2 regions of the Mesorhizobium sp. M6A.T.Cr.TU.014.01.1.1 genome follow, and region 2 is predicted to be linked to the other one. Evidence: predicted binding sites of a transcription regulator. Region 2 holds the regulator's gene; the other holds the start of a gene.
The links. Region 2 encodes LexA, which represses DNA repair genes until DNA is damaged. Its sites were predicted from a motif close to TGTTCNNNNTGTGTTCNG; they were not measured.

Region 1 (3,413 bases), on a different contig from region 2:
AACGCCTGCCTGTCGCATTGCCGGACGCCGACGGCGTTCCTTTCCCGACACTGGCGTCCCCACGCACTTGGCGCGCTGCGTTTGGGCGCCCTGCACGGGGCGTTCTGTGTCGGATGCTGCTGGATGCTGATGGCGTTGTTGTTCGTGGGTGGCGTAATGAACCTGGTGTGGGTTGCCGCACTCGCCATTCTGGTGCTGGTCGAAAAGGTGTTTCCTGCCGGCCAGTGGGTCGGCCGGGTGGCCGGCATCGCCCTGATCGCCTGGGGCAGCGCAACGCTTTTGGTCTGACGACCAGCGCCTCGGATGTCGCATTTGCAGGAAACCCGATCGCTTCTGATGCAATGCGCATCGCACCGCCCGGCCAAGCCGGCTCACAATTCCTTTTCGGCCAGCTCGCGAAACGCGTCGGGAACCGACCGCTGCGGGCCGAGCGCGACCGAGGCATAGCCGACCGCTTCCCAGCCGAAGCGGTCGCGGATTTTGTCGATGGCGCGGTCGGCGGTCCAGCGCGCGGCACCCCTTCTGGTGCCGGGGCGGCGGCGGTCGTCGTCGAGGCCGAGTGGCAGTTCCAGCTGCAGGGCCGATTGCTTCTCAAGATGCGAGACGGCGATCGCCAGCAGCGAGATGGTCTTTTCGTGCGGATGATCGACAAGCACCTTGCGCACCAGCGCCTCGGCGATCTCGGCCAGCATGGCGGTTGCCAAAATCGGCTGGTCGAGCGTGATCGAGCGCGTCACCGAGCGCAGATCGGCAAAGCGTACGCGGACCGTCACCGTGCGGCCGGGCCGCGATTTTGCCCGCAGCCTGGTGGCGACCCTGTCGGCCAGGTGCAGCAACGCGGGCACGAAGATTTCTGCCTCGGCCGGCTTCCTGCCGAGCGCCGATTGCGCGCCGGCCGATCGCGCCCGGCGCTGCGTCTCAAGCTTGCGCGGATCGCGGTTCCAGGCCAGCGCATTGAGCTTTTCGCCTGCTGCCGGACCGAGCAGGCGCTCCAGCGACCCACCGATGGTTTTCGCCAGCTCGCCGATGGTGTTGACGCCGATGCCGGCCAGCCGCTCCCTGGTCACCGGCCCGACGCCCCACATCAGCTCGACCGGCAGATCGTGCAGGAACTCCAGCTCGTGGTGAGGATCGACCACCACCAGCCCGTCGGGCTTGGCCACTTGCGAGGCGATCTTGGCCAGATGCTTGGTGCGCGCCACGCCGACCGAGATCGGCAGGCCGAGCTCGGCGCGCACGCGGCGGCGGATCGTGCCGGCGATCTCGGCCGGCGGGCCGAACAGATGGGTGCAGCCGGTGACGTCGGCAAAGGCCTCGTCGATGGAAATCCGCTCGACCACAGGCGTGAAATCGCCGAGCACTTGAATAGCCGCATCGCCCAGCCGCTGGTAGTCCTTGAAATGGCCGCCGACGAAAATCAGCCCGGGGCAGAGCTCACGCGCGCGCCGCCCCGGCATGCCGCCACGCACGCCGAAAGCCTTGGCCTCGTAGGACGCGGCCAGCACGACGCCGCCGCCGACGGCGATCGGCTTGCCGCGCAGGGCCGGATCGAGCAACTGCTCGACCGAGGCATAGAAGGCGTCGAGATCCGCGTGGAGGATGTTGGCTTCCATCCGGCCCGTTCGCCCGCTTGAGGTGGCTTTGTGGAACATAAAGAGAACATAGCGGGCGGATTGTCAAGCAGCGCGGATGACAGGCAGGGCAATCGCTTCAGGTTTGCGCTGCCGCTTGTCTGCCTGCGTTCCAGCGTTGGTGGTTGGCGAAAGCCGAAGCGACATCCAATCTCCCCCCCTGCGGGGGAGATGTCCGGCAGGACAGAGGGGTGGGAAGGATCGCCGACTCTCGATTTGACCCGTTCCCAACCGGAAATCAGCCTGAGGGCGTGGCTGTAATTGGTCGACAGGTCGGAGGGACAGCACCCCCCTCTGCCCTGCCGGGCATCTCCCCCGCAAGGGGGGAGATCGGCAGCTTCGCCGACGGCGCCTACTCTGGAATGTTCAAGGTGCCCCTACAGCGCCACCTTGTAGCCGAGATGGCTGGCGGTGAAGCCGAGGCGCTCGTAGAAAGCGTGCGCCTCCCGTCGGCTCTTGTCCGTGGTGAGTTGAACGAAGGTGCAGTTGCGCGAGCGGCACGCTTCAATCGCCCATTCGATCATCAGCTTGCCGATGCCGCCGGACCGCCGGTGGCGGGCGACGCGAACGCCTTCGATCTGGCCGCGCCAGGCGCCTTTTCTCGAAATGCCTGGAATGAAGCTGAGCTGCAGCGTTCCGACGACTTGCCCGGCTTCGATGGCCACCGCCAGCAGCTGGTTGGGATCGGCATCGATTGCCCTGAAGGCATCGAGGTAGGACGGCGCGAGCGGCGTCGACGGGTCCTCCCGGCTCTCACCGAGCTCATCGTCGGCAAGCAATGCGACAATCGCCGGCAGATCGGGCGCTTGCGCGCGACGGAACTCAATCTCACTCATCGAGGCGATGACATACGGCGCGGGCTTGGCGACGGCAAGAGCGGTCCAGCCATTCGCGGCCGATGGCCCCGGGAGGTCCAGCTTACGCCGCCTGCTGTGCCCAGAGGCGATGGCCAAAACGGCGGAAGAAGCGCGCCAGGAGCCGCTGCTGCCTGGCGCGGGCGAGATCGGCGCCGCGTCTTTCCTGGCGCCAGCGCGGCATGTTGCGATAACAGGCAATGAAACGGGCGGCATCCTCGAGCGCCTCCTCGGCCGACTGCGCCGGGCGGATCGCCGCCAGGAACAAGGCCTCGCCGTGCTTCAGCCGGTCGACCACCGCCTTGCGCTGGTCGTGGCCTAGGCGAGCCTTGCCTATGCCGTCGAGGCGGATGGCCGTGAAGGCGGCCAGCATGGCCGGGCTGTCGCCGGTATAGCCGCAATCGCGGGCGAATTGAGCGGAGAGGGCGTCCATCCTGGTTTCCTCAACTGGCGGCGGTCGCGACGGATGCCCGGACCTGCTGCCCATCCGTGTCGTCCGCGGCGCTATTATCCGTCGGCACGAGTGATATAAGCATAACTCAAAAATTGGCACAAGTTAAACTTTTGCTTGGGTTTGAGTGGAACCGACTCGACTCTTCGGTAAAAACCCATAATGTTGTGAACAAAACAGGAACGGAGGCACTAGGGGCGATGGCATTGCCGGGCAAGGAAGCGACGATCGCCGAGGTCGTCTCGATTGCGGTCGAGTGTATCGATTGCGGCCGCAGCAGATGGTGGAAGCCGGCTGAGCTGAGGCGCTTCGGGATAACCGGGCAGACGCCGCTGGCGTCCCTTTCGGGGCGGCTTCGCTGCTCGGCCTGCCGCGCTGACGGGCTGCCGGGCGCCACGGTCATGATCCAGGCGGCGTTCATCGACGAGCAGGGGCGACGCCGCGCCGAGGCGCGGATGCTCAGCGATCGCGAGGTTC
Region 2 (3,413 bases):
CAGGCCGTGCGCATCTTCACCGGCGCGCCGCTTCCCGCAGGCGCTGACACCATCGTCATCCAGGAGAATGTCCGCGACCTCGGCGGCGGCAGCATCGAAGTGACCGCGTCGACGGTTGAAGGCCGCAACATCCGCCGCCTCGGGCTCGATTTCTTGAAGGGCGACGTTCTGCTGGAGAAAGGCCGCCTGCTTGATCCGGCGGCGTTGTCGCTGGCAGCGTCGGCCAACCATCCGCAGGTCAGTGTGGTGAAACGGCCGCTGGTCGCCATCATCGCCACCGGCGACGAATTGCTGCCGCCAGGCAGCGACCTTGGCCCGGACCAGATCATCTCGTCCAACGCCTATGGCGTCGCTGCCGCGGCCCGCTCGGTCGGCGCCAGCGCGCTCGACCTCGGCATCGCCCCCGACCGCAAAGAGGCGATTGCCGCGCTGGTGAAAAAGGCAGTTAACGCAGGGGCTGACGTCATCGTCACGCTGGGCGGCGCCTCGGTCGGCGACCACGACCTCGTCCACGACGTGCTGACCGGCGAAGGCATGACGCTCGATTTCTGGAAGATCGCCATGCGGCCCGGCAAGCCGCTGATGTTCGGCCGGCTGGGCGACATCCGCTGCATCGGCCTGCCCGGCAATCCGGTGGCGAGCCTGGTCTGCACGCAGCTCTTCCTGAAGCCGCTGCTTGCGCGGCTTGGCGGACGCGCCTACCGGCAGGACATGCGTCAGGCGCGGCTCGGTGCCGCCATGGCGGCCAACGATATCAGGCAGGACTATGTACGCGCCGTGGTGAAGGAAGACGCCGGCACGCTCAAGGCGACGCCGTTCGGCATCCAGGATTCCTCGATGCTCAGAATGCTGGCCGACGCCAACGGGCTGATCGTGCGCGAGCCATTCGCTCCCCCCGCAGCGACAGGCACCGCCTGCAGCGTGCTGATGCTACGCTGAACAAAACGTCAACGCATTCATTAAACTTTAAACAGTTGCGGAACACAACTGGAACAGATAGTGTTTGTTCTGGGTTTGTTTTTCTGATTCTGTTGGGGGTCGCGATGCTGACACGCAAACAACATGAGCTGCTGATGTTCATCCACGAGCGGCTGAAGGAAAGCGGCATTCCGCCCTCGTTTGACGAGATGAAGGAAGCGCTCGATCTCGCGTCCAAATCGGGAATCCATCGGCTGATCACGGCGCTGGAGGAGCGCGGCTTCATTCGCCGGCTGCCCAACCGCGCCCGCGCGCTGGAAGTGCTGCGCCTGCCCGATTCGATCGCGCCCGGCCTCAATGCGGCACGCAAATTCTCGCCGAGCGTCATTCAGGGCAGCCTTGGGCAGGGCAGCCTCGGCCGACAGATCAAGCCGGCGCCGTCACGCATGCCTGCGGCCGGCAATGACGACGACGTCGTTGCCACTGTCTCCATCCCGGTGATGGGCCGCATCGCTGCCGGTGTGCCGATCGATGCCATCCAGCACCAGACGCATTCGATCTCGGTGCCACCGGACATGATCACCGGCGGCGCGCACTACGCGCTGGAGGTCAAGGGTGATTCGATGATCGAGGCCGGCATCTTCGACGGCGACACGGTCATCATTCGCAACGCCGACACCGCCCAGCCTGGCGAGATCATTGTCGCCCTGGTCGACGAGGAGGAAGCGACGCTGAAGCGGTTCCGCCGCAAAGGCGCCTCGATCGCCCTGGAAGCCGCCAACCCGGCCTATGAGACGCGCATCTTCGGGCCGGACCGGGTCAAGGTGCAAGGCAAGCTCGTCGGATTGATCCGACGTTACTGAACGGCAGCTTTCTTGGGTTTCTCAGGCTTACGGTATGGCGGCAGGCCCCTCGCCTCGCGCGAAAATCTCCGCTGCTCATGCCAAGGCCTATATGGCTGTTTGACGGCAAAACGGATTTCTGCGCGCGTCGTCGCCGATAGCGGATCGAAAAAGACGGCGGCACTGCCCATGCGAGCGAGCTGCCGTTTGGTCACGACGAGGACCAGCGGGTTGCGGCAGGGATTATAATAGGCCGTGGCATCGTCGATGACGATCAAGTCCGCAAAGGCACAGGCTGGCCGCGCGATTTTGCGGTCGTCGGCGAGCGCGATGATCGCGCCGGACGGATGCCGGGCGAGGCACAGGCCGGCAGTGCAATAGAAAGGCGCTCCCGGCGGCAGGTCGGCCGGGTCGGCGATGTCGAACCGCACGTCTCCTTTTTCGAACGTCTCCGGCTCGACAATGGTCGCTGAAGTCAGCGCATGTTTCCAGTTGTCGGTGGTGAATTCGTTCGAGCGCACCCGGTTGACGGCAAGTTCGCCGCCGCCGATCGGCAGCGCCACCAGATGCGCATCCTCCGAGATCAGCACGTCGGGGGTTCGCGTCTCGGAAATCGTCAGCAGGCCGGCAAGCGCAAAGGGAAGTGCCGCAAGCCGCAACCATGTCGTCGCCATCGTGGCGATGACCAGGGCGACCGTCACCAGCAGAACCGACTGCAACGAAATCAGCCCGACTGCATCGACCGGCGAACGTTCGGAGATCCATCCCGATATTGCAATCATGGCCGTCAGCCCCTTGCCCATCATGTAGAGGAAAGGTCCGTCGAAGCCGAAAGGCATTGCCAAGGCGCTGACGACCGCCAGGAACATGACGACCGTGACGATCGGCATGACGGCCAGATTGGCAAACAGACTGAGCGGCGAGACGCGCTGGAAGTGCCAGATGGCGAAGAGCGCGGTGGCGCTGCCGGCAATGATGGAGGTCATGGCGATGGTGCCGGTTCCAGCGACGAGCTTCCGCGTGACGAAAGCGGCCGGTGACCGTCGTTGTGGCGGCGCCGTGGCCTTGTCGGCACGATAGTCGGACCAGCCGGCATAGGCGCCCACGAGAGCCGCGGTCGCGGCGAAGGACATCTGGAAGCTTGGGCCGACCACCTCGTGCGGCGACACGACGATGACGGCGATGGCTGAAATCGTAAGATTGCGCATGGTGAGCGCAGCCCGGTCGAACAGCACGGCGACAAGCATTACCGCGAGCATGATGAAGCTGCGCTCAGCCGCGACCGCGATGCCGGAAAAAATGAGATAGGCAGCGATGGAAAGGAGTGCGGCTGCAGCCGCATATTTTTTGACCGGCCGGCGCGACGAAAAATCGGGAAACAGCGCAAAGGCGCCGCGCAGCAATCCCATGATGGTGCCGGCGACAAGCGCCATGTGCAGGCCGGAAATGGAGATGATGTGGTAGATGCCGGTGCGCCGCATCGATTCGTTGATCTCTTCGGGGATGCCGGCACGCACGCCGACGATCAGCGCAGCGGCAATCTCCCCCTCGGCGCCACCGATGCTGTCCCTGATATGGTCGGCGATGGTTTCACGCGCCTTTTCGATCGACGAAGAAAGGCGCGCTGCTAACGGTGCATCTTCGGAAGCGACG

Region 1: the regulator LexA is predicted to act here: its motif matches at 1,645-1,662, upstream of dinB (DNA polymerase IV).

The regions. Positions count from the first base shown of each region.
Region 1 covers NZ_RZPG01000009.1:41,261-44,673, forward strand. Annotated here, with positions in the region: gene EN885_RS12010 (DUF2182 domain-containing protein) at 1-288, shown strand, start outside; gene dinB (DNA polymerase IV) at 372-1,613, opposite strand; gene EN885_RS12020 (GNAT family N-acetyltransferase) at 2,009-2,467, opposite strand; gene EN885_RS12025 (hypothetical protein) at 2,550-2,918, opposite strand; gene EN885_RS12030 (hypothetical protein) at 3,137-3,413, shown strand, end outside.
Region 2 covers NZ_RZPG01000017.1:124,365-127,777, reverse strand. Annotated here, with positions in the region: gene glp (gephyrin-like molybdotransferase Glp) at 1-939, shown strand, start outside; gene lexA (transcriptional repressor LexA) at 1,044-1,781, shown strand; gene EN885_RS20130 (ComEC/Rec2 family competence protein) at 1,775-3,413, opposite strand, start outside.